One region of the Massilia putida genome, then DNA from elsewhere that is predicted to be linked to it. Evidence: riboswitches for the same ligand, from Rfam matches in the RefSeq annotation. Region 1 holds a riboswitch; the other holds the start of a gene.

Region 1 (16,087 bases):
CCCGGTAAAATCGAGAGTTTTGCAAGCGCCCCAGGGCGAGACCATGTCCAACGAAACCGACGCAATCACCACCGACCAAGAGCCAGCTGTCGCCACGAGCAAGCCGGCCGCCACGATCGCGCGCGAAGTCGCGCGCCGCCGCACCTTCGGCATCATTTCCCACCCCGACGCCGGTAAGACGACGTTGACCGAGAAGCTGTTGCTGTTCTCGGGCGCGATCCAGCTGGCCGGTACCGTCAAGGGCCGCAAGAGCGGCCGCCATGCGACGTCGGACTGGATGGACATCGAGAAGCAGCGCGGCATTTCGGTGGCGTCGTCGGTGATGCAGTTCGAGTTCCGCGACTACGTCATCAACCTCCTCGACACCCCGGGCCACCAGGACTTTTCGGAAGACACGTACCGCGTGCTGACGGCCGTCGACTCCGCGCTGATGGTGATCGACGCCGCCAAGGGCGTGGAAGAACAGACCATCAAGCTGCTCGACGTCTGCCGCATGCGCGACACGCCGATCGTCACCTTCATGAATAAGCTCGACCGCGAAACCCGCGACCCGCTCGAGCTGCTCGACGAGGTGGAATCGGTGCTGAAGATCGAGTGCGCGCCCGTGACCTGGCCGATCGGCATGGGCAAGAACTTCCGCGGCGTGTATCACCTGCTGAACGACGAAGTCATGCTGTTCAAGGCCGGCGAAGAGAAGGCCGACGGCGCCTACGAGATCATCAAGGGCATCGACAATCCGCGCCTCGCGGAGATGTTCCCGCTCGAGATGGAACAGCTCAAGATGGAAGTGGAGCTGGTGCACGGCGCCTCGCATCCGTTCGACCTCGAACGCTTCCTGTCGGGCGTGCAGACCCCCGTCTTCTTCGGCTCCGCCATCAACAACTTCGGCGTGCGCGAGATCCTGTCGGCGCTGATCGACTGGGCCCCGGCCCCGCGCGAGCGCGACGCGACCGTGCGCGCCGTGCGTCCGGACGAGCAGCCGTTCTCTGGCTTCGTCTTCAAGATCCAGGCGAACATGGACCCGGCCCACCGCGACCGCATCGCGTTCCTGCGCGTGTGCTCGGGACGTTTCGAGAAGGGCATGAAGGTCAAGCACCTGCGCCTGGGCCGCGAAGTGAAGCTGTCGTCCGTCGTGACGTTCATGGCGTCGAGCCGCGAACAGGTGGAAGAGGCCTACGCGGGCGACATCATCGGCATGCCGAACCACGGCAACATGCAGATCGGCGACAGCTTTTCGGAAGGCGAGATGCTGACGTTCACCGGCATCCCGTACTTCGCGCCGGAACTGTTCCGCACGGTGCGCATCCGCAATCCGCTCAAGACCAAGCAGCTGCACAAAGGCTTGCAGCAGCTGGGCGAAGAGGGCGCCGTGCAGGTGTTCAAGCCGGTGATGGGCAGCGACCTGATTCTCGGCGCCGTCGGCGTGCTGCAGTTCGAGGTGGTGGCGAGCCGCCTGCTCAACGAATACGGCGTCGACGCCGTGTTCGAGGGCGCGAGCATCAGCAGCGCGCGCTGGGTGTCGAGCGACGACAAGAAGGCGTTGTCCGACTTCGAGACGCAGCTGGCGCACAACGTCGCCTACGATGCGGCCGGCAATATGGCCTATCTCGCCACGTCGGGCGTCAACCTGCGCCTGACGCAGGAGCGCTGGCCGAAGCTGCAGTTCCACGCGACGCGCGAGCACGCCGCGAAGCTGGATTAAGGTATCGGCATGCATGGTGGGCTCGGGGAGCCCACCCTACGGCGTCAATCGAATCGTGGGGTGGGCATTTGCGCCCGGGGCTCAATGAAACGTGCCTGCCGGACGCACCCGTTCACCCCCGCGGCTTGACGACCAGCGCTTCGACGATACTCCCCACGTAACACACTACGAACACGATTTCGGCCAACATGACGCTGACTGGCGTCGGCGCGCCCGCGAGCTGCGCCTCGATCGCCGCCGGATCGGCCGCCATCTTGCCGCTCAACAGCTGGTCCGCCACGGCATTCGCCTCGTCGAGCGCGAAATTGAAATACAGGATCGCCGCCACGACGGCCGGCACCAGGAACAGCAGGGCGCGCCTGCGCCGTCCCAGGTAGTACTGGCCCACGCCGGGAAACACCAGGGCCGACAGCAACGCGCCCACGTTCTTACGTCTCATCCAATCTCCTGTCACGGTTGCGGGGTTGACCCATCACAAGGGACAACCTCTCGGTGGGCGTACATTCACTTAATGCACGCCGGAAATATAGCTCAGCCAGGAGGAGACCATGACAGCAGCTTTCCCCCTCGATCCGCTTCACCGGAGCACGTCCTAGCATGCTGGCCCGCCTGCGCATCGGCCCCAAACTGCTGCTGGCGCCCGCTGTCGTGCTGGTGCTGCTCGTGCTCCTGTCTGCGGGCAGCTATTACGCGATGGTACGCCAGAACGCCTCGCTCGACAGCATCGTCCAGCGCCGCGCGGCGAATATGCGCGCCGCCGCCGACCTCTCGGCGTCGGCCCGCAGCGCGCACGCCCAGGCCTATCAGGTGCTGACCTGGATCAGCGGCAGCTTTCCCCGTGTCCGCGTCGACCCGCTCGCGCTCGACCTGCACGCCCGGCATGCCGCCGTCGACCGCGGCCTCGCCCAACTGGCGCGCCAGACGGCCGACAGTCCCGACGAGCAGCGCGACATCGACCAGGCGCGCGCCGCGTGGGCGCAATACGTGCCGGCCGTGCGCGACGTGATCGAGATCGCCCGCATCGACCAGTCGATCAGCGCCAACGCCATGGTCAAGGCCGAGCGCGCGTTCGCCGTCGTTGCGCAGCGCCTGACGGCACTGGCGCGGCGTGAGCAGGCGCTGTCCGAGCAGGCCTCGAGGAATGCGGCCGACGACGTCCACCTGATCGCGATCCTGATGCCGGTGGTGATCGTGTCCTCGATCGCGGCATCGCTGGCGATCACGATGGCGGTGCGGCGCGCGCTGCTGGCCGACATCGGCGCGATCAGCGCGGCCGCCAGCGGCCTGGCGAGCGGCGACCTGACGATCCAGGCGCGGATCGGCGGCGACGACGAGATCGCCCAGGCGGCGCGGTTGCTCAACACCGGCATCCGCGGCTTGAACGGCCAGTTGCGCAACGTGCTGGACTCGGCCCGCTCGATCGGCGCGGCGTCGCGCGAAATCACGCTGGGCCGCGCCGACATGCCGCCGCGCACGCACGTGCGCGAGGCGCTGGAACGCACGACGGCATCGATGCAGGCGCTGGCGGCGACCCTCGGCGAGGGCGCCGCCGGCGCGCGCGCGGCCGACGCGCTGGCCGCGCGCGCAGGCAGCGCGGCGGAAGCGGGCAGCGGGACGGTGCACCGCGTCGCGGCGACGATGGCGCAGGTGCGCCGCGCCGCTGTGCGCATGGAGCGCATCGGTGCCGCGCTCGAGGGCACGCTGGCGCGCGCCGGCGGCGTCGCGCAAGATCCGGACGGCGGTGCGCGGGACGCGCGCCTGCTCGCACGGCGTGCCTCCCACGCCGCGCGCGAGGCGCGCACGCTCGCGCGCGAGACGGTGGCGGCCATCGACGACGGCGGTGCCTGCGTCGTCGACGCGGGCGCCGCGATGGCCGGCTTGGCGGGCGCGGTGGAGGAGATGGCGCGCATCGTCGACGGCATCGACAGCGCAAGCGGCGAACGGGCGCGCGACCTGGCCGGCGCCGCGCAGGCGATCGTGCGCATGGACGAGCTCACGCAGCAGGGTTCGCGCATGGTGGAAGAGGCGGCGCTGGCCGCGCGCTCGCTGCAGCAGCAAGCCCTTGGCCTCGCGCGCGCGGTGGCCGCGTTCCGTCTCGACGAAGCGGTGCACCGCACAAACGACGCGGCCCCGCCGGGAACGCATGCGCTGCGTCCGGGCAGGGCCGGGAGGCCTTACCTCCGGCTGGCGTCCAGCCGGGGCAAGAACCGCTGATGACTCGCAGGGCGGGCGGCTGTGCCGTCCACGCGTTCACCATGCGCTGGCTGGACGCGTGGACAGCGGAGCTGTCCGCCCTACTTTACCCGTCGTGTTCGATCTTACTCGTAGTCTTCGATCGGCGCGCAGCCGCAGAAGAGGTTACGATCGCCATACGCATTGTCCGCGCGGCCGACCGGCGGCCAGTACTTCTTCTTGCGCAGCGACGGCACCGGGAAGGCGGCCACTTCGCGCGAATAGGTGTGCTGCCAGTCGTCCGCAGTGACGACTTCCGCCGTGTGCGGCGCGCCCTTCAGCGGATTGTCCATGCGGTCGTACTCGCCGCGCTCCACCTTCACGATCTCGGCGTGGATGCAGATCATCGCTTCGATGAAGCGGTCCAGTTCCGCCTTCGATTCCGACTCGGTCGGCTCGATCATCAAGGTGCCCGGCACCGGGAAGCTCATCGTCGGGGCGTGGAAGCCGAAGTCCATCAGGCGTTTCGCCACGTCTTCGTTGCTGATGCCGGTGGCATCCTGCAGCGGGCGCAGGTCGATGATGCACTCGTGCGCGACGAGGCCGTCGTGGCCCGTGTACAGCACCGGATAGTGCGGGGCCAGGCGGCGCGCGATGTAGTTGGCGTTCAGGATCGCCGTTTCCGTCGCCGCGGTGAGACCCTCCGCGCCCATCATCGCGATGTACATCCACGAGATCGGCAGGATCGACGCCGAGCCGTACGGCGCCGAGCTGACGGCGCCGATGCCTTGCTCGTCACGCTGGTAGCCCGTCGACGCCTGGTTCGGCAGGAACGGCACGAGGTGCTCGGCCACGGCCACCGGGCCGACGCCAGGACCGCCGCCGCCGTGCGGAATGCAGAACGTCTTGTGCAGGTTCAGGTGGCTGACGTCGCCGCCGAACAGGCCTGGGCCTGCCACGCCGACCAGCGCGTTCATGTTGGCGCCGTCGACATACACCTGGCCGCCGTGCGCATGCACGATCTCGCACAGTTCCTTGATGCCTTCCTCGAACACGCCGTGCGTGGACGGGTAAGTGACCATCACGCAGGCCAGATTGGCGCTGTGCTCTTCGGCCTTTTTCTTGAGGTCCGCGAGGTCCACGTTGCCGTTGGCGTCGCACGCCGTCACGACGACCTTCATGCCCACCATGTTCGCGGACGCCGGATTGGTGCCGTGCGCCGACGACGGGATCAGGCAGATGTTGCGATGGCCTTCGCCGCGCGACTGGTGGTATTTCTGGATGATCAGCAGACCCGCGTACTCGCCCTGCGAACCGGCGTTCGGCTGCAGCGACACGCCCGCATAACCCGTCACGGCGCACAGCATTGCTTCCAGCTGGGCGATCATCTCGCGGTAGCCGACCGTCTGGTCGTCGGGCGCGAACGGGTGGATGTTCGAGAACTCCGGCCACGTCACCGGGATCATCTCGGACGTCGCGTTCAGCTTCATCGTGCAGGAGCCGAGCGGGATCATCGTGCGGTCGAGGGCCAGGTCCTTGTCGGCCAGCGCGCGCAGGTAGCGCAGCATCTCGTGCTCGGCGTGGTAGCGGTTGAACGTCGGGTGCGTCAGGTAGGCGCTCGTGCGGGCCAGCGCGGACGGATACGCATCCGCCGCGTCGTTGTCCAGCGCGTCGAAGTCCACGTCGGCGCCGCCGAAGATTTTTACCAGCAGCGCGATGTCGTCGCGGGTGATCGTCTCGTCCAGCGAGATGCCCACGTGGCGCGCATCGATGCGGCGCAGGTTGATGCCGTTGTCGTTGGCCACGCGGTGGATCTCGTCGGCATTGTCGGCGATGACGGTCAGCGTGTCGAAGTAGGTCTCGTTCGCCAACTGGAAGCCCAGGCCCTTCAGCGCGGTGGCCAGGATGCCGGTGTAGCGGTGCACGCGGCGGGCGATTCCAGCCAGGCCTTGCGGGCCGTGGTAGACGGCGTACATCGAGGCCATCACGGCCAGCAGCACCTGCGCGGTGCAGATGTTCGACGTCGCCTTTTCGCGGCGGATATGCTGTTCGCGCGTCTGCAGCGCGAGGCGGAAGGCCGGGTTGCCCTGGGCGTCGATGGTGACGCCGGCCAGGCGGCCCGCCATGCTGCGCTTGTATTCGTCGCGCGTGGCCAGGTAGCCCGCGTGCGGGCCGCCGAAGCCGAGCGGCACGCCGAAGCGCTGGCTGTTGCCGACGACGACGTCCGCACCCCATTCGCCCGGCGGCGTGAGCACGGCCAGCGACAGCAGGTCGGCCGCGACGACGACCATCGCGCCCGCGGCATGCAGCTTCTCGACGGCCGCGCGGTAATCGCGCACGTCGCCGTTCACGCCCGGGTATTGCAGCAGCACGCCAAAGCAGGTTTCGGACAGGTTCCCGATGTCGGCGGCTGCGATGGTGCGCACCTCGACGCCGATCGGCACGGCGCGCGTCTGCACGACTTCCAGGGTCTGCGGCAGCACGTCGTCGGCGACGTAGAACACTTTGGAGGACGATTTGCCCACGCGCTGGATCAGCGTCATCGCTTCGGCGGCGGCCGTGCCTTCGTCCAGCATCGACGCGTTGGCGATGCCCATGCCGGTCAGGTCGGTGATCACCTGCTGGAAGTTCAGGATGGCTTCCAGGCGGCCCTGCGAGATCTCCGGCTGGTACGGCGTGTACGCCGTGTACCAGGCCGGGTTTTCGAAGATGTTGCGCAGGATGACGGGCGGCGTGTGCGTGCCGTAGTAGCCCTGGCCGATCAGCGACTTCATGACCTTGTTCTGCGACGCGATGCCTTTGAGCTTCGCGAGCGCGGCCTGCTCGGGCAGCGGCTCGAAGAACTGGCCCAGGTCCAGCTTGTCCTTGCGGCGGATGTTGGCGGGAACGACGGCGTCGATCAGCTCGGCGCGCGTGGCGTAGCCGAGCGCGGACAGCATGGCCGCCTGTTCGGATGCGGACGGGCCGATGTGGCGCGGGATGAAGCCATCGCGTGCTTCGAGTTGGGTCAGGCTGGTGCGGGTCATGATAAGGACGAGAAAAAGATTCGGCGAGAAGGGCTACTTCAGGCCGTCATTCCCGCGCAAGCGGGAATCCATGCTGAGTGGCCGAAGGTGGCTCAGTATGGGTTCCCGCTTGCGCGGGAACGACGTAGATGAGGCGCACGGGTGAGCATCAACCTTCGGTGGTCTTGCCGTAGGCAGCCGCGTCGAGCAGGTTGTTGACGGCGGACGGATCCGAAGGCTTCAGCTTGAACAGCCAGGCGGCATACGCATCCGCGTTGATCGAGTCCGGCGCGTCCGCGGTCGCCTGGTTCACGGCGGTCACGGTGCCGGACACCGGCGCGTAGATGTCGCTGGCGGCCTTGACGGATTCCACGACGGCGGCGTCATCGCCGGCCGTGAAGGTCTTGCCGACCTGCGGCAGTTCGACGAACACGATGTCGCCCAGGGCGTCCTGCGCATATTCGGTGATGCCCACGGTCAGGGTGCCGTCGGCCTCCTGGCGGACCCACTCGTGGGACTCGGTGTACTTCAGGTCGGCTGGGATGTTCATGTGCGTAACTCCGTAGTGATGGATGGTGCGGTAAGTATAAGTGTTTGTTCAGGAAGCGAGGATCTTGCCGTTACGCACGAACGGCAGTTTGACGACGGACGCGGCCAGTTTCTTGTCGCGGATTTCCACGTGGACGGTATCGCCGATCGCCACGTCCAGCGGCACGCGCGCCAGCGCGATCGCCTGCTGCATCGACGGGCTGAACGTACCGCTCGTGATCTCGCCGGCATTGCCCGATGCGGCCACGACCTTCTGGTGGGCGCGTAGGATGCCGCCTTTTTCGCGCAGGATCAGGCCGACGAAGTTCTGCTTCTGGCCGGCTTGCTGCAGGGCGGACTTGCCGATGAAGTCGCGTTCCGACACGAGGTCGACGGTCCAGGCGAGGCCCGCGTCCAGCGGGGACACGTTGTCGTCCATGTCCTGGCCGTACAGATTCATGCCCGCTTCCAGGCGCAGCGTGTCGCGCGCGCCCAGGCCGGCCGGTTTGACGCCGGCGGCGGCGAGGGCGTTCCACAAGGCCTCGACCTGGCTGGCCGGCACGCCGATCTCGAAGCCGTCTTCGCCCGTGTAGCCGGTGCGCGCGACCATCAGTTCGCCGAACGGCGTGCCTTCCACGACGACGGCGTTGAAGGGCTTCAGGCCCTCCGACGGCGCCTGCGTCTGCGGCACGACCTGCCAGACTTTCGCGCGGGCGTTCGGACCCTGCACGGCGACGAGGGCGATGCCATCATCGCTCAGGTCGGCGCGGCGCGGGGTGATGGTCAGGCCGCTGCCCGTGGCGTCGTTCTGCTGGCGGATCCAGGCGATGTCCTTCTCGGCCGTGCCCGCGTTCACGACGAGGCGGAACCAGTCTTCGGCGAAGTAATAGACGATCAGGTCGTCGATGACGCCGCCCTGGGGATTGAGCATGCACGAGTACAAGGCCTTGCCCGGCGCCTGCAGCTTGTCGACGTTATTGGCCAGCAGGCCGCGCAGGAAGGCGCGCACGTTGGCGCCGCGCACGTCGACCACGCACATGTGCGACACGTCGAACATGCCGGCATCGCCACGCACGGCATGGTGTTCTTCGATCTGGGAGCCGTAGTTGACGGGCATGTCCCAGCCGCCGAAGTCGACCATCTTGGCGCCGAGGGCGCGGTGTACGGAATTGAGCGGGGTCGCTTTGAGCGTCATGGGTGGATCCTCGGCAGAAAATGGGGTCGCGCACGCGGCGATCCGCATGCTCTCACACCCCTCTGTCCTCGGTACCTGAGAGATAGCGGCGCGTCGTGTCGCATCGCCTGCCCCTTCGGTGGGCCGTGAAGGCCGCTCTCCAGAGTTGGTCCGCCGCGCTTATCGCGCAGCAGCCCCCGACCGGTCCGGTTGCCTGAGAGTTTTTGGGTGATGCCCCTTCGGCGGCAGCCTGTGCTGCGCTCTCCCGATCAAGACTGCGAAGTCTATGCGAGTGGTGCCGGGAAGTCAATCTGGAGAGGGCGGCGGGCGAGGGCGACCGGCGAGGGTGCGCACTATTGCAGCGCGGCCACATGGCCCTGCGGACGTGTTTTGTTACACTTGCTCTACGACCCTTGCGACAGAAGAGACCACTATGAGCGAAGATCAAGCAAAACAGAAGGAAGGGTACTTTACCCTGTCCGGCGACGTGAACAGCGACATGGTGCATCGCGTCTTCGAAGCGGTGGCCAGCATGAACGAGGACGGCATCGAGACCGCGCACATCCTCCTGCAATCGAACGGCGGCTATGTCAGCGACGGCCTGTGCCTGTATAACTTCCTGGCCAATGCGCCCGTCAACTGCGTCATGTACAACGGCGGCGCCGTCGCATCGATCGCGGTGATCCTGTTCCTGGCGGGCAAGCAGCGCTATGCGAGCGAGACGGCGCGCTTCATGATCCACAAATCGCATGCGACGGCGTCGCCGGGTTCGCGTCCGGATGCGCTCAACATCATCGTCGAAGGCTTGCGCGCCGACGATGCGCGCACGGAATCGATCCTGCGCAAGCACATCGAGCTGACGCCGGAGCAGTGGGGGATCCACCAGTACGGCGACCTGCACCTGAACGCGCGCGACGCCAAGGTGGCAGGGATGATCGACGACATCGTCGACTTCGCGCCGCCCAAGGGCTCGTACCTGCGCAACATCTGATTCGCCGTCTCGCGCCGCCCGTCCGCACGGGCGGCGTTCGTGCGTTCCACAAACACAGACAGAGCCTGTAGCGGTTGTCCCGCTTCAGGCTCTTTCCGTACTTCCTGTGTCGTTACCGTGTATGACCGAACCCGGAAATCGGATCGGTCCGGCGTGCGCCGCGATCAGCGCTTGTTGTCGTTCTTGTGGCTTTGACGGCCAGCCTCGGCGTGCTGCTCCGGGGTGCCGCCGCGGGTGCCGCCCGAGCCGCCCGAGCGCGAGCCCGAGCCGGAACCCGACTGCTTGTTGCCGTCGTTTTTGTGGCTTTGCTGGCCAGCCTTGACGTGTTGTTCGTGGGAGCCGCCCTGGTTGCCCGAGCGCGAAGAATTTTTGTTCGCAGCCATGATCATTCCTTTCTGATAGTGGAGATGTCGTGCTTACCGATGTGCCGCCGAACATTGACATTCGGTAGCGATTTCGGTAATGCAATGATGCGAGCGCGGCAATTGATCGGGTATCGGATCACCCCTTGTACTGTTGTAGGACAAGGCGCATTTCGAAAGCAATAATCTTCTCCGTATGCACGGAATTCGCATATTCTTATTCGCTGGCAACCGTTATCTTGCGGTGCAGCATAGCGTTTTATGTCGCAAGACTGGCTCTTCAATAGCATAAGCATTTTTATCTCGGCGCTGCGCGACCCGCTGGGCATATCGATTTCTGTTGCCACTTGGAAATAATGTGCCACAATATGGATGCCTCCGCTTTTATCGCCACCATGTCATCCAGCCAAGACCAGACGCCGGCCGCCCGCAAGGCCGCGTCGCCGCAACAGGCGACGCTGGATGCGCTCGCCGGTATCGCGGCCGACCACGTCAAGGAGCAGCTGACCGCGATGACGGCCCGGATGGCCGCGGCGCTGGGCGACGTCGGCCAGCAGCAGGGCGATCCGCAGGACGTGTACCGCCGCGTCAAGTCGGCCCGCCTGCTCAAGGACAACGCCTACGCCTTTTTCCACCTGGCGTCGGGCGCGATCGAGCTGGCCTTGCGCCGCGAACTCGACCGCCTGTTGCCACAGGCCGCATCCAAGCGCCCGTCGGCCGCCGCGCTGAGTCTCGTCCCGTTGGACGAAATGGACAGCCGGCTCGCATTGGGGGCGCTGGCCCGGCCGTTCGACATCGCCCATTCCGACGCCCTCGCGACCCTGGCCGTGCGCCTCGGCATGCTGCTCGGACGCGGCGTGCTGCGTGCCGACGGCAATCCTTTCCGTCCCGAAGTCTTCCTCGGCGCCATCGAAGAAGCATGGCGCGAGTTCGAGCCGGAGACCGATGCCCACGGCCTCATCCTGACCCTGCTGCGCCCCGACGTCGTGTTCGATTTCGGGCCGCTGCTCGAGTCCCTCATCGCCGCCCTGCGCAAGGGCGGCCAGCCGGGTTCCGTCGATGCCTACCGCATCCAGAAGACGGACGACGCGGCCGCCGCGAAAGCGGCCCGCGCCGGCCAGCGCGCAGCCCTCGCCGATCGATTGCGCAAGCTGTTCGGCGACGATGGCGGCGAGGATGGCGTGCCGCTGATTCCGGATCTGCCCGACCTGCCGTCCAGCGCCGGCGGCTGGCGGCCCAGCGGCGCCGGCGCGTTTGCGGCGGGGCAGGCAGGGCAGGCGGGTCGGGCGGCGTCCGGCGCCCGGCCGGCGTCCGGATTCGCCGCGCCGTCCGGCATCCCTGCACAGCCCGCGGCAGGCTTCGCGCCGGCCGCTTCCGACATCCCCCAGTCCGGTTGGTCCGCCGCCCTGCGCGGGGCGCTGGCGCAGAACCACGGCGCGGCGCCGCTGCTGGATTTGCTGGCACGCATCGAGCCGGTCCTGGCGCAGGAACCGCAGGCGGCCGCATCCGGCGCGCAGGCGCCCGATGTGTTCTATCTGCCGCGTTTCAAGCAGAGCCTGCCCCAGGGCAGCTTGCCGCGCGGCGACGAGCGCACGCTGGACCTGCTGTCGCGCGTCTTCGAGACCGTGCTGCTGGACGACAGCATTCCGCCGCGTACGCGCGCGCTGCTGCAGTTGCTGCAAGTGCCTGTGCTCAAGGCGGCGCTGCTCGACAAGAATTTCTTCTTCGAGGAAGCGCACCCGGCACGCCGGCTCGTCGACCTGATGTCGCGCGTCGGCTGGGACCAGCGCCAGAACGCGAACGACCCGCTGTTCCAGGCCATGCAGCGCAGCGTCGCGCGCGCGGGCGAGGCCAAGCCGGATGCGTTCGCCAGCGCCGTCGCCGAACTGGAGGCCGGCATCGCGGCCGACGAGTCCGCACAGGAAGCGGCGCTGGCCGCTCCGGTCGCCACGGCCATCAAGCAGGAACGGCACCAGGTGGCGGCACGCCAGGCGCGCGACGCCGTCGCGCTGCGCGTGCAGGCCGGGGGCGTCGTCGACGTCGTCAGCGGCTTCCTCGAACAGCGCTGGACGACGGTGCTGACGTTCGCCCACACGATCGAGGATGCGCGCCCGGGCGCCGTCGGCAACGCCACCCGCGCCATGGACGATCTGATCTGGAGCGTCAAGCCCAAGGCCACGCAGGAACAGCGCAAGGCCTTGATCGCCCGGCTGCCGCGCCTGCTCGCGACGCTGAATAAATGGCTCGACGCCATCAAATGGCAGGACGCGGAGCGCCTGCAATTCTTCGCCCGCCTGGCCGAATACCATGCGGCGATCGTGCGTGCGCCCATCGAGCTGTCGCCCGAACGCCAGCTGGAACTGGCCACCCTCGCGGCCCAGCAGGACGCGCTGCGCCGGGTCGAGCTGGAAAATGCCGCAGCCGAACAGGCCGCGGCGCGGGCGGCGGCGGTGTCGGCCGTCGACGGCCTGGAGCGCGGCATGTGGCTGGCATTCCGTACGGGCGACGGCGAGCGCAAGGTCAAGCTGGCGTGGGTGAGTCCGCTGCGCACGCTGTTCATCTTCTCGGGCGCCGGACGGCGCGAGGCGTTCTCGCTGCCGGCCGACAAGCTGGCGGCCGCCCTCGACGAGGGCAGCGCGCGGGTGCTGGCCATCGACGGCGTCGTGGGGCAGGTGTTGTCGGAAGCGATGGCGCAGGGGGCCGTCAACGACTCGTCAATCGTGACCGCGATGTCGTAGGGTGGACGGCTTTGCCGTCCAAGCGTTCAAACGGTGCCTGCGCAGACGTTCGTGCGACAACGATCGGCGCGTGGACGGCGCCATCGTCATGACCATTCAGGCGCAGCGTGTGCGGCCGGCCACCCTACGTGTTGGTATCAGTCAGCAGGCCGGGTTATAGTCGAGCCGTCGTAAATCCATCCTCCGATCCAATATGCTCTGGTGGTCCCATCTTTCGGCGCTGGGCGGACTCAACGTCACGGCGCTGCTCGCCCTTGGCGTGACGGCCTGGCTCATAGGCAGCCGCTGCTGGCGGCTGGCGCTCGTCTGGTGCCTCGTGTTCGGCGGCGCCATGCTCGTGGCGGCGGGAAGCCAGATCGCGTTCATCGGCTGGGGCATCGGCATCCGCTCGCTGTCGTTCACCGGCTTTTCGGGTCACGCGGCGCGCGCCGCCGCCGTGTTCCCGGTCGCGTTATTCCTGCTCGTCGAGCATCAGCCGCGGCGGGCGCGTTTGATCGCGGTCGCGGCCGGCGGCCTGCTGGCGGTGGCGGTGGCGCTGGCGCGGGTCCAGGTCGGCGCCCATTCCGCCAGCGAAGCCTTGTCCGGCTGCTTGCTGGGCCTGGGCGCGGCCGCGCTGTTCCTCGCGCGCGCGCGTGCCGCGCGGGACTGTTCGCCCCAGCCCCTGCTGCTGGGGCTGCTCGCCGCGACGATTTTCCTGCCGCGCGCCGATCCCGCGTATTCCCACCAGTGGCTGACGGCCGCCGCGCTGGCGCTGTCCGGGCGCGACCGGGTGTACCTGCGCAACGACTGGCAGCCCGCCCAAGGGCCGTACGTGCCGCCGTGCGCGCCCGCCAGGGTGCGCTTTGCCGTCCTCTGCACCTGAGGGCACGTCGGCAAACCGGTTGCGCGTTGCACGGTCGTTTGCGATGCCCGCTGTACGCGCCTGCAGCTGCGCTTCTCAAACGACATTGCGTCCGCGACGGTTTTTCGAGCTTCCCCCGCACCGGCGCGCGCGCGAGCCAAAACTTGGCCGAAAAGCAAGGCGCAGATGGTATGATGCAGCCTTTATCGACTTCTCCCCAAACCGTAAGCGAACGTGCGTCTATCCTCCATCAAATTGTCGGGATTTAAGTCTTTCGTCGATCCCACCAATTTCCAGGTGCCGGGACAGCTGGTCGGCGTGGTCGGCCCGAACGGATGCGGCAAATCGAACATCATCGATGCCGTACGCTGGGTGCTGGGCGAATCGAAAGCGTCCGAGCTGCGCGGGGAGTCGATGCAGGACGTCATCTTCAACGGCTCCACGAACCGCAAGCCGGCCGGACGCGCGTCGGTCGAACTCGTGTTCGACAACAGCGCCGGCAAGGCGGCCGGGCAATGGAGCCAGTATGCCGAGATCGCCGTCAAGCGGACCTTGACCCGCGACGGCACGTCGACGTATTTCATCAACGGCCAGCCGGTGCGCCGGCGCGACATCCAGGACATCTTCCTCGGCACGGGCCTGGGCCCACGCGCCTATGCCATCATCGGCCAGGGCATGATCTCGCGCATCATCGAATCGCGCCCGGAAGAGCTGCGCGTGTTCCTCGAGGAAGCGGCGGGCGTGTCCAAATACAAGGAGCGCCGGCGCGAGACGGAAAACCGCCTGTCGGACACGCGCGAAAACCTGCTGCGCGTCGAAGACATCCTGCGCGAACTGAACGCCAATCTGGAAAAACTGGAAGCGCAGGCCGCCGTCGCCAACCGCTTCCACCAGCTGCAGGCCGACCAGGAAGAAAAGCAGAAACTTCTGTGGCTCCTGCGCCGCAACGAGGCGAAGGCCGAGCAGACGCGCTGGTTCCTCGAGATGGAGCAGGCGCAGACGGGGCTGGAAGAGCAGAACGCGAAGATGCGCAACCTCGAGCTGGAACTGGAGCGCATGCGCCAGGCGCACTACGAGACAGGCGACCGCCTGCACGTGGCGCAGGGCGCGCTGTACCAGACCAATTCCGAGATCGGCAGCCTGGAAGCGCAGATCAAGTTCGTCGTCGAGTCGCGCACGCGCCTGCAGAACCAGATCGGGACGCTCACCGCCCAGCGGGAGCAATGGCTGAACCAGGCGAACGAAACCCAGGAGCAGATCGAGGAAGCGGAGTTCCGTCTGGAGGAACTGGCCGCGCGCGTGGAAGGCGCCCAGATCGCGGCGGAGGCCCAGAACGAGCGCCTGCCCGACCTGGAAGCCGCATGGCGCGAGGCGCAGAACAAGTCGACCGAGTCGCGCGCCCGCATCATGCAGATCCAGCAGCGCATCGAGCTGTCGTCCGCGCACCAGCGCAATGCCTCGAACATTCTCGCGAACCTCGCCACGCGGCGCGAGCGCCTGCAGCAGGAGCGCGGCGGCCTGAACCTGCCGGACGCCGGCCACCTGGACAACCTGCGCCTGCAGCTCGAGGAAAAGCAACTGGCGCTGGAAGAGCAGAACCTGATGCTGGAAGAGGCGGCGAGCCGCCAGGAAACCGTCGAGCAGGAGCGGCGCGACGCGCATGCACAGGTCCAGCAGGAGTCCGCATCCAACGCGAAGCTGGAAGCGCGGCTCTCCGCGCTGCGCCAGCTGCAGGAACGCGTGCAGACGCAGGGCAAGGTCCAGCCGTGGCTGCAGAAGCACGAGCTGGATAAGCTGCCGCGCCTGTGGCAGAAGCTCGATATCGAGACGGGCTGGGAGACGGCGCTGGAATCCGTGCTGCGCGAGCGCACGGGCGCGCTGGAAGTGTCGAACCTCGACTGGGCGCGCGGCTTCTTCGGCGACGCGCCGCCGGCCCGCCTCGCGTTGTATTCGCCCGCACCCGGCAGCGCCGGTGCGCAGGATCATCACGGGCTGAAGCCGTTCGCGAGCCTGTTGAAACTGAACGACCCGGGCCTGCGCGGCCTGCTGGACGACTGGCTGTTCGGGGTCTACGCGGCCGACGATCCGGGCACGGCGCTCGCGCTGCGCGGCAAGCTGCCGCAGGGCGGCTGCTTCGTCACGCCGCAAGGCCATATGGTCACGAGCGCGAGCGTGCGCTTCTACGCGGCGGACGCCGAGCAGGACGGCGTGCTCGCGCGCCAGCACGAGATCGACAACATCGGCAAACAACTGCGTGCGCAGGCGCTGCTGCTGGACGAGGCCCGCACCCGCGCCACCCGCGCCGACGCGGCGGTGAGCGAGCTGCAGCGCCGCCTGCAGGATGGCCGGCAAAAGGTCGCGACCTTGCAGCGCGAAGTGCATGCGTTGCAGATCGAGGTCGTCAAGCAGGCCGAGGTCGAGGCGCGCTTCAACCAGCGCAGCGGCCAGATCGCGGCGGACCTCGACGAGATCGCCGCGCAGGAAGCGGAGCAACGGCAGGCCAAGGCGGAAGCGGAAGCGCAGTTCGAAGAGCTGGACATGGAACTGGCCGAGCTTCAGGGCGCGTACGAGGAT
Region 2 (16,087 bases), on a different replicon from region 1:
CCATCGACGGTCGGATCGTGATGCCGGGTGTATTCATGGGCACGATGAACACGCTGATTCCGGCATGCTTCGGTTTCGCATCCGGATCGGTGCGCGCGGCCAGCCACATGTAATCGGCATACTCGGCACCGGTGGTCCACAACTTCTGGCCGTTGATGACCCATTCGTCGCCATCGCGCACGGCGGTGGTCTTCAGCGCCACCAGGTCGGAACCCGCTTCCGGCTCGCTGTAGCCAAGGCAGAATGTGATCTCGCCGCGCGCGATACGCGGCAGGAATTCGTCCTTCTGCTGTTGCGTGCCATAGGTCATCAGCGCATGGGCCTGGATACCGCCACGGCTGTTCGGGGCACCCGCCAGCTGGCATTCCTCGATGAACGCCAGTTGCTCGAACGGCGTGCGGGCCTGTCCGCCGTACTCCTTGGGCCAGCTCAGCGTATTCCAGCCCTGCTCGCCCAGGCGCCGCGCGTACTCCGGGTCGTAGCCACGCTTCTCGGGCGGCAGCTCTTGCTGCACGAGCTTGCGGTCCGTGGTCCAGTTGTCTGCGATCCACGCCCGTACCTCCTGCCGGAAAGCATTGCCGACCTCGCCCAGATCGTATTCGGGCAACGGCGTGCCGTCACGGAGGAGCCATTGCGCCAGCTCCGCACGTGCGCGTTGCACGCCGCCGCAACGCACGAGATCCCCATGCGTCCGGCGGAAATGGCGCGGCGCTTCGTGTTCCTCGGCATATCCGATCGCGGCAAAGACATGATGCGTCTCCAGCGATACCTGGCGCAGCGCCGGACCGGAAAACGCCAGCGCAGCGGATGCGTAATAGCGCCAATCGCTGCCGCCGCGGTCGCGGCTGGCGGCCGCATTGTCCAGTGTCAGCCGCGCGCCATCCAGCCGGGTCAGGCAATCCGCCAGCTTGTGCTGTACCGCCTGGAAGCGGCCGATCGGTTGACCGAACTGCTTGCGCTCGCGTGCGTGTTGCAGGACCAGATCGAACCCCCTGCCTGCTGCGCCCAATGCACGGGCCAGCAGGCTCAAACGCACGACGAGACCCGCCTCATCCAACGCCGCGGAAGTCACCTCCACAACTGTTGCGGGCGCGTTGTCGAAGTGCAGCTGCGCGAGCGGTGGGACTGACAGGCCGGGTGTCGATACCACGGTAACCCCGGCCGCGTCGGCCTCGACGATCGCGATCACCGGTGTCCCGTCGGCACGTTCGGCTCGGACCAGCAGGTGCGTGGCCCCGGCCGCGCCTTCCGCGAAGGCCAGCTCGCCTTGCAGGCTTGCGTCGCGCAGCACGGCGCGACCGGCACGTGCGTCGCCATCGTCGGCGCCCAGCGCCAGGCCCAGCCTGGCTTTGCCGGCTTCCACAGCGTCCAGCAGGGCATCGACTTCAGCGTCGGCGCCACGCCCCAGCAGCATGTTGGCAACCACGGCGGCCGTGACGGGCGCCGGACAGGCCGCGCGCCCCAGTTCTTCCATCGCAACCAGTACTTCGCGCAAGCCGCCATAACCTTGCTCGCCGCCCAGCGCGAGCACGCCGAGCGATCCGAGCCGCAGCGTGATCGCCGCGACAGCCGCCGGATCGGCGGCGTGGTCCAGTGCGCGGTCGGCCGGCCAATGCTCGGCCAGCATATTGCGCAGACTATCGCGTAGCAGCGCGCGGTCTGCGTCAGTTGTCTGGCTGGCCGGGTGAAGCAGTGCATTCATGAATGTCTCCGTCTGGATGAGCGATCCCGAAGTGTATCCAGACGGGTCGCACGCTGTCAATAAACATATATATGATTAATATCCTTTTCTCGTCCGACCGCATCAGGTCGGCAACATGCCTGCCATGAGGTCGGCCGTCATCTCCGCGGTCGCTGCCGACAGTGTCCAACCTAGATGCCCATGCCCGGTATTGTAGAGGACCGACGGACGCTTGCCGCGGCCGACGCGCGGCATCAGGTCAGGCATCATTGGCCGCAATCCGGCCCATGGTACGACGCTGCGTGTGCTCACGCCGGGGAAGCATTGCCTTACCCAGTCAATCAGCGGCGCAATGCGGTCGGCTCGGATATCGCGATTAAAACCATTGAACTCGGCCGTCCCGGCAACACGAAAGCGCCCCACGCCAAGCCGGCTTGTCACCAGCTTGGTGGCATCGTCGAGCAGACTGACATTGGGAGCAGCGGCCCGGCTGGCGTCATCCGTAAGGTTGACCGTAATCGAATAGCCCTTTACCGGATACACATTGACACGGTCGCCCACGCGGGCGGCCAGGTCGCGACTCGCCGTCCCGGCGCAGATCACCACCGCATCGCAGAGCACCTTATCGTTGGCACCATCTTGCAGCACATCGACCTCGGCACCATGCGCGGTGGCAGCGAGATCGATCACCCTGCACCCGAATCGCATCTTCACGCCGAGGCGCTGGGCGGCTGACGCGAGACCGAAGGTAAACTTGTGGATGTCGCCGGTACTATCGCTCTCGGTGTAAAAGCCACCGTAGTACGTGCCGGCCAGCGTGGGCTCGATCGCACGCATTTCAGGCGGCGTGACGGCGCGCCGCGGCAGTCCGCCTTGTGCCAGCAGCTTCGATACCTGCCAGGCGTGGTCGAATCCGGCGCGGTCGCGATAGATGTGCAGGATGCCTTCGCGCTTGTGGTCGAAGTCGATGCGTTCGTCCGCAGCCCATCGGAACAGGTGCTCGCGCGCGGCGACCGCCAGCCTGGCGGTGACGATCGTGTTGTCGCGGTAGCGCGGCATGGCGGCGACGAATTCGGCGAACCACGACAGCTTGTGCCAGCTCGGTTTGGGATTGACGAGCAGCGGCGCATCGTTCTTCAGCATCCACTTCAATCCCTTGAGCACGGTGGAGGTGTGGTTCCAGACTTCCGCATTCGAAGCGGACAACTGGCCGCCGTTGGCGTACGATGTTTCCATCGCTGCATAGGGGTGCCGTTCCAGCAGGGTGACGGCGTAGCCGCGCTTCGCGAGCGCATAGGCAGTGGTGACACCGGTGATGCCGCCGCCGATGATGGTGATGGTTCTCATGAGGATAACTCCCGATCGTCAAAGGTCGATCATTGCGCACCTGCGCAGTGACACCCCCTCTGTTTTGGACCTGAGAGATTCACGCGGGCCGTTGTAAAGGCCTGCACTTGCTCCTGCGGTGTACCCGGCGACGTCGGCCGGGCAGCTCTTCAGAGTGTTCAGCATCGGTACCGGTCCTTTTGCCTGAGAGTTTCCGGGGCGGTTGCTCCTTCGGCGCTGTTCCGCCTGGCGGACAGTCTCTCCCGATACGATGGCGGCGTCGAGCCGCGATAGTAGAACCTGATGCGGCCGCACCGGGCGGTCGCGAAGATGTGTCAACACTCGACGATATTGACGGCCAGGCCGCCACGCGACGTCTGCACGAGCCCGCCCAAGGGGTCGCAGGTCAGGCCCAGGTGGTGTTCCATGCCCATCTCCGCCGCGTTCCCGACCTGGCCCAATCTGGCGCCCAGCTGTAGAGCATACCGACGGCGCCGGCCGTCAGAAGGAAGTCGACGATGCCGTCATCGGTCGCGCCCGGGACGGGGCGGTCATCGTCGCGCAGCACGGCCGGGATGATGCCGGTACAGTTCGGGCCATTGGGTGTTCCGCGAAGACCGTGCGTGAACTCGAGGGCCCGATGCCGACCTTGGACAAATCAAATACGCTGACGGCCATACACCTTTTCCTTTGCTTCCGCGCCGTCAGGCTGGATCCACGCGAGCCCAATCAGGCTGCCGATAAAGGCAACGATCCCAAACACGGCAAAGAACAGTTCCATGCCCGCGCTGACGTCGCCACCCGAGCGTGCGATGAGCAGTCCAATCGCAGCCGGGGCGACGATGCCTGCGCTGGTCACCACGCCGTTGTGAATCGCGAGCATGGCCCCACGCTTCTCCGGCGCCGCGATGTGCGCCACGATGGCGTAGCCGAATACCGGCAGCAGGTTGATTGCCAGGGAACCGATGAAATACAGGGCCAGCACGGCGCGCATGTCGCGGTGCGCCAGGTGCATGGAAAAATAGGCGGCGGCGCCCACCGCGCACCCCAGCATCGGCGGGACAACCATCGCTTTCCGGAACGATGTCCCTGCCTTGAGCGCACGTTCCGCCAGCCAGGACGCGATGTAGCTCAGTACGATCACGGCCAGCGTCAGGGTCGTGAGGTAGATGGCCATCGTGCCCGGCGCAAGCCCCACGCCCTGCTGCAGATAGACGGCCAGCCAGCTGAATCCGAGCACGTTGGGCATGTACCCGATGAAGCCCAGGAGGGACACGGTGATGAAGGTTCGGTTCAGCAGGAGCTGCCGGTACGTGGCCGACTTGCCTGCTGCGCCGTGCGCGCGGTCGTCGACCTGGCCTTCGCGGCCGAAGACCAGCCACAGCGCGATCCAGACGAGGCTCAGGACGCCAAGGGCGACATACGACTGTCGCCAGCCATATTTCAGGATGGCCAGCGGCAGCACCGCGCCGGACAAGAGCCCGCCGATGGCCAAGCTGATCTGGAGGAGCGACGAGATCCTCACCCGTTCGCCCGGCGCGACCCATTTGAACCCGGCGTGCTGGGTGATCGCGGTGGCCGGACCGGTGCCGATGCCCAGCAGCAGGCGGCTGACCACCAGCGAAGCAAAGCCGGACGCGAAGTTGACGATGAACTGCGAGGTCGCCCACACCGCCGACATGCCTACCAGGATCCATCTGGTCTTGACCCGGTTCGCGAGAAAGCCCAGCGCGATGCCGGACACCGAGTACAGGAAGAAGAATGCGCTGCCAGCGAATCCGAACTGCACTGGCGTCAATGCGAGATCGCGGATGATCGCCGGCCCCGCGAATGAAAAGATCAGCTTGTCGCAGGCACTGATGACGACCACGCACATCAGCAGCAGTATCGTGATCCGGCGGTGGCCGGTGTGGGGGGTGCTCATGTCGATATCTCCTCGTGGGTATCGTTATGCCGGCGCGAGCACAGTCTCGACAAGCGCGCCCCAGAAACCGGCGCCGATCGGGATGATCTCGTCGTTGAAATCGTAGCCGGGGTTGTGCACCGAACACCCGCCGAAGGTGCCGACGCCGTTGCCAAGTGCGATATAGCAGCCCGGCCGCGCTTCGGCCATGGTGGCGAAGTCTTCGCTGCCGAGACCGCCCTTGCGCTTGACGGTAATAACGTTCTGCTCGCCGAGCAGCTTGGTCAGCACTTTCCTCGAGACCGCCGTCGGCTCGGGATGATTGACCAATACCCCGATGCAGTGTTCGAATTCGATCTCGAACGACACCTCATAGGTGGCGCACACGCCCGCCACGACCCCGTTGATCCGCTCTTCGAGCTGGTTGCGTACCTCGGGCGTGCAGGCACGTGTATTGAGTTTGACGACGGCTTCGTCGGGAATCACGTTGAAGGTCTCGCCCGTGTGGATGGCACCCACGCTGATGACGGCCGTCTCGTCGGGCGACACGTTGCGTGCGACGATGGACTGCAGGGACATCACGAGGGCTGCCGCGGCCAGGACCGGATCCCGGGTCAGATGCGGCATGGCGCCGTGGCCGCCCTTGCCGCGGATGCGCACGGTGGCGCGATCCGACGACGCGGTGATGGGCCCTTCCAGGCAGACCGCCTGGCCGACCGGCAACCCGGGCGCATTGTGCATCGCATAAACGGTATCGCACGGGAAGCGCTCGAACAAGCCGTCTTCGATCATCTTGCGGGCGCCATCCAGGGTTTCCTCCGCCGGCTGGAAGATCAGGTGCACGGTGCCGTCGAAATCAGCATGCCTGGCGATGTAATCCGCACCGCACAGCAAGGTTGCCGTATGGCCGTCATGGCCGCAGGCGTGCATCTTGCCGTCATGGACGCTGCAGTAGGCACGCCCCGGGGCTTCCCGGATGGGTAACGCGTCCATGTCGGCGCGCAGGCCGATGCTGCGCGTCGAGTTGCCGCGCTTGAGGGTGGCGACGACGCCCGTGCCGCCGACGCCCTCGGTCACGTCGTACCCCAGTTCGCGCAGCTTGGCGGCGACCAGCGTGCTGGTTTCCTGTTCTTCGAATCCGAGTTCCGGATGGCGGTGGATCCACTGGCGGATGGTGGTGTATTCGGGCGCCATTTGCCTGGCTTTTTCGATGTGACTCATGATGAACCTGTGTTGGGTTGTTGATAGGCTGAACGGCGTGTTGCGCGGTCAGAAGTTGTGGTACATGCCAACCGCGAGATCGGAGACCCTGGCGCCGGCAGTCGGGAGCGGCGACCCGCTCGCGTAGTCGATCGTCATCGCGGATTTGGCGCCGTTCCGGATCAGGGAATAGCGGAAATACAGGGCTGTGAGCCTCGACAGGAAGTACTCGTCGCCGAGGGTGGTGGCGAAGGCGTGGTTGCGGCTCTGCGTGGTATCGCGGTACACGACCGACAGCTTCCACAGGTTGGCGCCGAGCCGTGCCGTACCGCCCAGCGAGCTGACGCGGGCCATGTAATTTCCCACGCGCTTCGGGGCGATCAGCTGGTAGGAAGCGGACACCACATATTTGCTCATGTCATAGACAAGCGCCGCCCCGGATGCATCGGTGCGCACCGTGGTATCGGTACAGGTCACCTGGCTGGGATCGCCGGATTTCGGATCGCACCAGGTCTGGTTGAACGACGCCACGCTGTACAGACGATGGCCGCCCGGTGTGGTCACCCAGGTCAGGTTCACGCCGCGGTTTTGCGTGGCAGGTCCGCCCTGCGACCGGTCGGTCTTGACCGCATACAGCCACTGGGTGCTGAGACCCGCGATGGTTGGCGACATGTAGACGATCGACTTGTTGACCCGGGATTCCACCGTGCTGGACCCTTTGCCGAGATCGGCGGCACCGCTCAGGTAGGCCCAGGGCGAAATCTTCGCATTGCCGAGGAACGGGTCGACGTACAACTGCAGGCCGACACCAAACTGCTTACCCATCTGCAGCGTACCGTAGCGCGGATTGGTCATCGCGATCGTGGACTGGCGATTGAACAGCGTGCCCGCCTGTTGCAGCGTGCCGTCATCCGCATTCAGTCCCGCCTCGAGATCGAAGAACACTGCGGTGCCACCGCCCAGCTCTTCCCGTCCGTAGAAGCCGAGCTTCGACGTCCATGTGCCGCCGCTGAGCATGCGGTTTACCGTCGTACCACCTGCATCGAGACGGTCGAGATAAAGGTCAACCGATCCGTAAACCTTGAACGCATCGCCGGCCTTCGGTATCAAGCCAGGATAAAAACCGGGCAGGAACGATTCAAACACACCTTGCGCACACACTGCCCCGTGTACTGCGTACAAAACCACTGCCAGCGTACCCACCTTCAGTTGAATCTTCCGCGCTTCCACTGCCGTCCCCCTGTCCTGGTTAAGTCGTTTCCGTAATCGTTTATGACAGGACGATTAAACGACAGCTGCATTTTTCCAACAAAGGAAAAGTTTTCACTGGTATAAAATTTGGTTATATTTAAAGGCGTTTCCCGTTCGGAGCACTCATGAAGTTGAACCAGTTGAAAGCGCTGGTGGCGATCGCCAAGGCCGGCAGTATCCAGGAAGCGTCACGGTTGATGAACGTCACCCAGCCGGCGCTCAGCAAGTCGATCATCGAACTCGAACGCGAGCTTGGCGTTCCCCTGCTCATCCGCGCTGCCAAGGGAGCGACCCTCAATTCGTACGGCACGATGATTGCGAAGCGGTCGCGCGCTATCCAGAAGGAAGTGGATAAGATCTACGAAGAAGTGGATGCCCTGCGTGGTGACCAGAGCGGACGGGTAACGATCGGATTGTCGCCGCCGGTCGGCGGCGCGATCGTGGCGGAAGCGGTCGGCACTTTTCGCAAACAGCGCCCGTCGACGCTCCTGCATCTGCTGGAATTGCGGCCGTCGCAGATCATCGACGGACTGCGCGATGGCATGCTCGACTTCGGTATCGTCAGCCATTACGGCGAAACCGGGCCAGCGGGCCTGAAATGGGTCAAGCTCTACAGCACGGCGTCCAGGCTGGCAATCGGCGGTACGCGCGCGCGCGCGCGCCACACCATCGAGGAACTGGGAGGATTGGAATGGCTTGTCATGGATGCGCCCGACGACGCGTTCAGTTTCATGCGTACGCTGTTCTCCAAGCTCAACGTGCCGTTGCCGACACAGGTCCTGCATTGCTCGTCGGTTACATTGTATTTTCAACTGGCACAAAGGCTGAATGCCGTGAGTGCCTGGGGCGAGATGGCATTTACGACGCTGGACGAGCTGTTTCGGCGAGGGGTCATGAGCCCGATCGAACTCGACACGGAATTGCCGGGGATGAACATATTCCTGGCGTATCAGGACGAAGACTTGCTGACGCCGGCCGCAGCAGCGTGTATTCGATGCCTTCACGCCACTGCCGCCAAGCGCAGATAAGTATGGGTATATCGCCAGGCCAGCATTTCCAGCAGTAGTATTTTCCTCCAGGCGATCGTTTCTGTTACAGAGTAGCCACCGAAGTCAGGAACCTCCGCGTTACGCCGTCCGCCATTGCCTTCAATTCTGCCTCGTCAAAAACGGAAGGCGGGTCCGACTTGAGTGCTCTCGACTGGGCGCCCATGACACATCCCAAAAACATATCCGACATCACTTCCGGCCCGCATGCGAGGCACAACCGATCCGACCATACGGCCGTGGCGAAGTAGTGCTCCAGGTGCCGTCGCCATGGACCACAATGAACAGGATCGATTTTCTGCGCGAGGGGGATGTCACGCGCAGCCATGGCGTCGGCGTACAACCGGCGCGCCACTGGTGAAAGCGTTTGGCGAAGCAGGTGGAGCGCAATCGTGCTCAAGGTGATGTCGACGCCTTGGTGCCTGTCCCGCAACTCGGCCGAACAGGCGATGTCGCGCTCGAGTTCACGATCGATGATCTTGCACAGCACGCCATGTTTGCCACCGAATTGCGTATAAATCGTCCGTGTGGCCACGCCCGCAGCACGCGCAAGCGACTCGATGCTGACTTGGGCGAATCCCCGTTCGAAAAACAGATGTTTGGCCACGTCGAGCAAGGCATCGTCGCGTTCGTCCACCCGGCACAGTGGCGTCCTGCCCGCTTTGCCCATGCTAGACTCTCCAGGGTCGACGGAAGGGCACAGGCTTTTGCGGAAGGACCGCAGATATCCCTTCCGCGAAGTCATCGTATTGCGTCGTCCCGGCACATGCGGCAAAACGTTCGCCTGCCGGCGACACTGTCAGTACCGAACCGTGACACATCGTTGGTATCACCATCAGGACGGGAATGGCTGGATCGATTCAAACCGTTTCGTCCGGCACGCCAACGTGGCCTTCCATCAGCACGCGCGCGCTTTGGCGCATCATGGTTTTGATCACGATCCATTCTCCCCCTATCTGGAGCACGTCGCCGCCCACGCGTAACGTGCCGGATGGATGGCCGATGCGTACCTCGCGGTCATCGCCAGCCGCAGCCTGGCCGACCACGGTGCCGTGAATCGCGGCGGCGCTGCCGATTGCCACCGCCACCGTGTCCATCATGGCGTCGTGCAATTTGCCCATCGAGAGTACGCGTACCACCAGATCGATATCCCCTGCTGCAATTTGTCGGCCGCTTGTGGACACGTAATCGGCGGGCGGGGCCACGAAGGCGAGCTTTGGAACGTGCCTGCTTCGTGCCGCCTCTTCCACCTGCCCGATCAGGCCCATGCGCACGGCACCGTGGGCGCGGATCGTCTCGAACATCGCCAGCGCCTTCGGGTCGCCGTTGATGGTCTCCTGGAGTGCCGTACCCGTGTAACCAATATCGGTCGCGTTGACGAAGATCGTCGGGACGCCGGCGTTGACGAGGGTCGCGGGCAACGTGCCGATGCCCGGGACGTCCAGTTCGTCCCACAGCTTCCCGGTCGGGAACATGGCACTGCCAGTCCCTTTGACGTCTACGACCGGGTCGATGAATTCCAGCTGGAAGTCGTCCGTCTCCTGGGCCTGCCCGTGCACGACAGGGACGCGAACAATGATCGTCTTGCCGATGTTGGCCTGCCAGATGCGCACGTCCACGATGCCGCCTCGACGAAGACGCTCCCGATGAATGATGCCGCTGCCGATGGCGAAAGCGCCGACCGCCGCCGACAGGCTGCCGCACTCGCCATTCCAGTCGACGAAGGAGTTGCCGACGTCGACCTCGCCGAACAGGCAATCGACATCGTGGCAAGGACGTGCGCTTCTCGACACGATGACGGTCTTGCTCGTGCCGGGCGTGGCGCCGCCCATGCCGTCGATGTGCTTCGCGTACGGGTCCGGGCTGCCGATCACGCGCAGGAGGAATTTGTCGCGCGCTTCGCCCGGGACCCGTGCCGCTTCGGGCAGGTCTTGCAGGCGGAAGAACACGCCTTTGCTGGTGCCGCCGCGCATGTAGACGGCGGGGATTTTGATTTGGGGTGCGTGAGTCATATGTGTTGTCCCTAGCCCGTCTTCCCCGCGCAGGCGGGGACCCAATTTGCACGCGCCGTCGAGATGCGTAAGAAATTGGGCCCCTGCCTGCGCAGGGGCGACGGTTTTTTTTATGCTGCCACTTTGGATGAAGCGAGAAAGTCCTGCGCGAACCGCTGCAGCACCCCGCCCGCCTCGTAGATCGACACTTCCTCGGCCGTGTCGAGACGGCAGATCACCGGCACCTCGACCGTCTCACCGGACTTGCGATGGATGACGAGGGTCAGCGTCGCACGGGGCGTGCGCTCGCCGACAACGTCGAGCGTCTCCGTGCCGTCGATGCCCAGCGTGAGGCGCGTGGTCCCCGGCTGGAATTCCAGCGGCAGCACGCCCATGCCGACGAGGTTCGTGCGGTGGATGCGCTCGAAGCCTTCGGCCACGATGGCTTCCACGCCCGCCAGCCGCACACCCTTCGCGGCCCAGTCGCGCGACGACCCCTGGCCGTAATCGGCACCGGCGATCACGATCAGCGGCTGCTTGCGCTCCATGTACGTCTCGATCGCTTCCCACATGCGCGTGACTTGGCCTTCCGGCTCGATGCGCGCGAGCGATCCGGCACGCACGCTGCCGTCCGGATTGCGCACCATCTCGTTCTTCAGGGTCGGGTTCGCGAACGTGGCGCGCTGCGCCGTCAGGTGGTCGCCACGGTGCGTTGCGTACGAATTGAAATCTTCCTCAGGCAGGCCCATCTTCGCGAGGTATTCGCCCGCGGCGCTATTCATCATGATCGCGTTCGACGGCGACAGGTGATCGGTCGTGATGTTGTCGCCCAGGACCGCCAGCGGGCGCATGCCGGTCAAAGTCCGTTCACCCGCGAGCGCGCCTTCCCAGTACGGCGGACGGCGGATGTAGGTGCTCATCGGGCGCCAGTCGTACAGCGGCGCGACCTTGTCTTCGGTGGCTTCGCGGCGCGCGAACATGATGTCGTAGACCTTGCGGAACTGCTGCGGCTTCACGGCGCGCTCGACGACGGCATCGATCTCCGCATCGCTCGGCCAGATGTCCGCCAGGCGCACCGGATTGCCGTCGGCATCCAGGCCCAGCACGTCCTTCTCGATGTCGAAGCGGATCGTGCCCGCGATCGCATACGCGACGACGAGCGGCGGCGACGCGAGGAAGGCCTGCTTCGCATACGGGTGGATGCGGCCGTCGAAATTGCGGTTGCCCGACAGGACGGCGGTCGCGTACAGGTCACGCTCGACGATCTCCTGCTGGATCGCCGGGTCCAGCGCGCCCGACATGCCGTTGCAGGTCGTGCACGCGAACGCGACGACGCCGAAGCCCAGCTGCTCCAGTTCCGGCAACAGGCCCGCTTCTTCCAGGTACAGCGGCACGGCCTTGGAACCCGGCGCCAGCGAGGACTTCACCCACGGCTTGCGCGCGAGCCCGCGCGCGTTCGCGTTGCGCGCGAGGAGACCCGCAGCGACCATGTTGCGCGGGTTGTTCGTGTTCGTGCAGCTCGTGATCGCGGCGATGATCACGGCGCCGTCCGGCATTTTCCCTGGCTCGTTCTCGACGATGCCCGTGATGCCGTGCTGCGCCAGCTCCGTCGTCGCCACGCGCTTGTGCGGGTTCGACGGGCCGGCGATGTTGCGCACGACGGTAGCCAGATCGAAGCGCAGCACGCGTTCATATTGGGCGTTCTGCAGCGTGTCCGCCCACAGGCCCGTTTCCTTCGCATACAGCTCGACCAGTTTCACGAGCTCGTCGTCGCGGCCCGTCAGCTTCAGGTATTTGATCGTCTGTTCGTCGATGGCGAACATCGCCGCGGTCGCACCGTATTCCGGGGCCATGTTGGAGATCGTCGCGCGGTCGCCCAAGGTGAGATTCGCGGCGCCCTCGCCGTAGAACTCGAGGTAGGCGGACACCACTTTCGACTTGCGCAGGAATTCCGTCAGCGCCAGCACGACGTCGGTCGCGGTGATGCCGGGGCCCGGCTTGCCGGTCAGCTCGACGCCGACGATGTCCGGCAGGCGCATGTACGACGCGCGGCCCAGCATGACGCTTTCCGCTTCCAGCCCGCCGACGCCGATCGCGATGACGCCCAGCGCATCGACCATCGGCGTGTGCGAATCGGTGCCGACGAGCGTGTCGGGGAATGCCACGCCATCCTTGACCTGCACCACGGGGCTCATGCGCTCCAGGTTGATCTGGTGGAGGATGCCGTTCCCCGGCGGGATCACGTCGACGTTCTCGAACGCCTGTTTCGTCCATTCGATGAAGTGGAAGCGGTCCTCGTTGCGGCGGTCCTCGATGGCGCGGTTCTTCGCGAACGCGTCCGGATCGAAGCCGCCACACTCCACCGCCAGCGAATGGTCGACGACGAGCTGCGTCGGCACGACCGGGTTCACGAGGGCCGGATTGCCACCTTCAAGCGCGATGGCGTCGCGCAGGCCGGCCAGGTCGACGAGGGCCGTCTGGCCGAGGATGTCGTGGCACACGACGCGCGCGGGGAACCACGGGAAGTCAAGGTCGCGCTTGCGCTCGATGATCTGCTTCAGCGACGGCACCAGCGCCATCGGTTCGCAGCGGCGCACGAGGTTTTCGGCCAGCACGCGCGAGGTGTACGGCAGGGTGTCCCAGGCGCCGGGCTGGATCTCCTCGACGGCGGCGCGCGCATCGAAGTAATGGAGGCTGGTGCCGTGCAGGGGTTTGCGGTAATTGCTGTTCATGATGAAGAACCTTGTAAATTCAAACGTCGTCCCTGCGGAGGCAGGGACCCAAGTTCTGCGTGTGCCGTCGAGATGCATGCAAAATTGGGCCCCCGCCTTCGCGGGGGCGACGGCATTTCGCGCGGGCTTACTTCCGTTCCGCGAGCGGCACGAACTTCAGGTCTTCCGGACCGACGTAATTCGCGCTCGGGCGGATGATCTTGTTGTCGATGCGCTGCTCGATGACGTGCGCGGACCAGCCGGACGTGCGCGAGATGACGAACAGCGGCGTGAACATCGCCGTCGGCACGCCCATCATGTGGTACGAGACGGCCGAGAACCAGTCGAGGTTCGGGAACATCTTCTTGACTTCCCACATCACGGATTCAAGGCGCTCGGCGATGTCGAACATTTTGGTCGAGCCAGCCTTGTCGGACAGCGAGCGCGCCACTTCCTTGATCACCTCGTTGCGCGGGTCGGAGATCGTGTAGACCGGGTGGCCGAAGCCGATGACGACTTCCTTGTTCGCCACGCGGCTGCGGATGTCCGCTTCCGCCTCGTCCGCGTTCTCGTAGCGCTTCTGGATCTCGAACGCGGCTTCGTTGGCGCCGCCATGCTTCGGACCGCGCAGCGCGCCGATCGCGCCCGTGATCGCCGAATAGATGTCGGACCCGGTGCCGGCGATGACGCGGCCGGTAAAGGTCGACGCGTTGAACTCGTGTTCCGCGTACAGGATCAGCGACGTGTGCATCGCTTGCACCCATTCCTCCGACGGCTTCGTGCCGTGCAGCAGGTGCAGGAAGTGGCCGCCGATCGAATCGTCGTCCGTTTCGACATCGATGCGCTTGCCGTTGTGGCTGTAGTGGTACCAGTACAGCAGCATCGAGCCGAACGACGCCATCAGGCGGTCGGCGATGTCGCGCGCGCCGGCGATGTTGTGGTCCTCTTTTTCCGGCAGCACGCAGCCCAGCACCGACACACCCGTGCGCATCACGTCCATCGGATGCGCGCCGGCCGGCAGCGCTTCCAGCGCGGCTTTTACCGCGTGCGGCAGGCCGCGCAGCGATTTCAGCCTGGCCTTGTAGCCGCGCAGCTCCGCCTCGTTCGGCAGCTTGCCGTGCACGAGCAGGTAGGCGATTTCCTCGAACTCGCTGTTGCCGGCGACGTCCAGGATGTCATAGCCGCGGTAGTGCAGGTCGTTGCCGGAGCGGCCCACCGAGCACAGCGCGGTATTGCCGGCGGCGACGCCGGACAGCGCCACGGATTTCTTCGGTTTGAAGGTAGCGCCCTCTTGTGCTTCACTCATTTCTTGGTCTCCTGTGTAGATTTGTTCTGGGCGAACAGCGCGTCGAGCTTCTGTTCGTAGCGGTGGTAATCGATGCGCTCGTACAGTTCGGCGCGGGTCTGCATGGTGTCGACGACATTCTTCTGCGTGCCGTCGCGGCGGATGGCCTCGTAGACGTTTTCCGCGGCCTTGTTCATCGCGCGGAACGCGGACAGCGGGTACAGCACGATGTCGACGTCGGCGCCGCGCAGCTCGTCCACGGTGAACAGCGGCGTCGAACCGAATTCCGTGATGTTGGCAAGGATGGGCACCTTCACCGCCTTCTTGAATTGCGCGTACATCTCCAGGCTCGTGATAGCTTCCGGGAAGATCATGTCGGCGCCCGCCTCCACGCACGCGACCGCGCGCTCGACGGCTTTATCGAGACCCTCGACGGCCAGCGCGTCAGTGCGCGCCATGATGACGAAGTTGTCGTCCGTGCGCGCGTCGACGGCGGCCTTCACGCGGTCGACCATTTCTCCCTGGCTGACGATCTCCTTGCCCGGACGGTGGCCGCAGCGCTTGGCGCCGACCTGGTCCTCGATATGGCAGGCGCCCGCGCCGGCCTTGATCAGCGAACGGACGGTGCGCGCGACGTTGAACGCGGACGAACCGAAACCGGTGTCGATGTCGACGAGCAGCGGCAGGTCGCACACGTCGGTGATGCGGCGCACGTCGATCAGCACGTCTTCGAGCCCGGAAATGCCGAGGTCCGGCAGGCCCAGCGACCCGGCCGCGACACCGCCGCCGGACAGATAGATGGCGCGATAGCCGGCCCGCTTGGCCAGCAGCGCGTGGTTGGCGTTGATGGCGCCGATGACCTGCAACGGGTGTTCTTCCTGAACGGCCTGCCGGAACGCGGCGCCTGCGGAATATTGGAACATTGCTTACCTTTCGCACGGTTTCAGAGTTGAATTCACTGCTCAACTGCAAACGCCGTGCCAAGGTTCAATAATTCACTGTTTTTTCCTTTAATTCAGTAACTTAATCATACTGGCCAGCTATGGGTGCCGATCCCGCGCCCACGGAATGAAACATATTTTGTTTCAGACTGTGCAACTCGAACTGAAACATGCGACACTGGCGCTACGTGAAACGACAGCATGAAACACACAGCGATTTACGCCGGGATGTGCCCATGCTCCTTGGACGAGGCTGTGCCGTCGTAAGGTTTGAGCCGGTAGGTCGCGCGCCCCTCCCGCTTGGCCTGGTAGAGCGCGATGTCGGCGCACTCGAGCAGATCGGCCGTGACGATGCGGGCACCTGCGGCGAACGCCAACCCGATGCTCGAACTGACCCGCAGCGCGCCACTGGACAACATGAATGGGGGCTTCATCGCTTCGACAATCTTGGCGCCCACGATGCCGAGCATGGCGCTGTCGCTGACGTCTTCCAGCACGATCAGGAATTCATCGCCGCCGAGGCGGGCGACGACGTCGGTCTGGCGCACACAGCTCAGCAGGCGCCTGCTGAATTCGCGCAGCACCTGGTCGCCCACTGCGTGGCCGAGGGTATCGTTGATCTGCTTGAAATAATCGATGTCCAGGAAAGCGACGCCCATCGGACGACCGTTGCGGCTGCTGCGCCGTGCAGCCTCTTCCAGTTTTTCGTCGAGATGGAGGCGGTTCGGGAGGCCTGTGAGCGCATCGAAGCG

The links. Region 1 has a riboswitch for glycine ahead of gcvT (glycine cleavage system aminomethyltransferase GcvT). Riboswitches for the same ligand answer to the same signal wherever they lie in the genome.
Region 2: it holds a riboswitch for glycine, as region 1 does, so the genes downstream of both, BVG12_RS01280 (D-amino acid dehydrogenase) here and gcvT (glycine cleavage system aminomethyltransferase GcvT) in region 1, are expected to answer to the same signal.

The regions. Positions count from the first base shown of each region.
Region 1 covers NZ_CP019038.1:1,404,643-1,420,729, reverse strand. Annotated here, with positions in the region: gene BVG12_RS08565 (peptide chain release factor 3) at 44-1,702, shown strand; gene BVG12_RS08560 (hypothetical protein) at 1,815-2,141, opposite strand; gene BVG12_RS08555 (MCP four helix bundle domain-containing protein) at 2,300-3,916, shown strand; gene gcvP (aminomethyl-transferring glycine dehydrogenase) at 4,021-6,900, opposite strand; gene gcvH (glycine cleavage system protein GcvH) at 7,049-7,429, opposite strand; gene gcvT (glycine cleavage system aminomethyltransferase GcvT) at 7,478-8,602, opposite strand; glycine riboswitch at 8,655-8,755, opposite strand; glycine riboswitch at 8,774-8,859, opposite strand; gene BVG12_RS08535 (ATP-dependent Clp protease proteolytic subunit) at 9,015-9,572, shown strand; gene BVG12_RS08530 (hypothetical protein) at 9,737-9,955, opposite strand; gene BVG12_RS08525 (DUF1631 family protein) at 10,330-12,672, shown strand; gene BVG12_RS08520 (phosphatase PAP2 family protein) at 12,866-13,534, shown strand; gene smc (chromosome segregation protein SMC) at 13,748-16,087, shown strand, end outside.
Region 2 covers NZ_CP019037.1:185,832-201,918, reverse strand. Annotated here, with positions in the region: gene BVG12_RS01285 (acyl-CoA dehydrogenase family protein) at 1-1,702, opposite strand, end outside; gene BVG12_RS01280 (D-amino acid dehydrogenase) at 1,805-3,028, opposite strand; glycine riboswitch at 3,190-3,283, opposite strand; partial or broken gene BVG12_RS34910 (L-serine ammonia-lyase, iron-sulfur-dependent, subunit alpha) at 3,343-3,590, opposite strand; gene BVG12_RS01270 (MFS transporter) at 3,666-4,931, opposite strand; gene BVG12_RS01265 (M20 aminoacylase family protein) at 4,956-6,131, opposite strand; gene BVG12_RS01260 (porin) at 6,180-7,340, opposite strand; gene BVG12_RS01255 (LysR family transcriptional regulator) at 7,487-8,389, shown strand; gene BVG12_RS01250 (TetR/AcrR family transcriptional regulator) at 8,454-9,077, opposite strand; gene prpF (2-methylaconitate cis-trans isomerase PrpF) at 9,268-10,419, opposite strand; gene acnD (Fe/S-dependent 2-methylisocitrate dehydratase AcnD) at 10,530-13,130, opposite strand; gene prpC (bifunctional 2-methylcitrate synthase/citrate synthase) at 13,258-14,415, opposite strand; gene prpB (methylisocitrate lyase) at 14,412-15,317, opposite strand; gene BVG12_RS01225 (diguanylate cyclase domain-containing protein) at 15,554-16,087, opposite strand, start outside.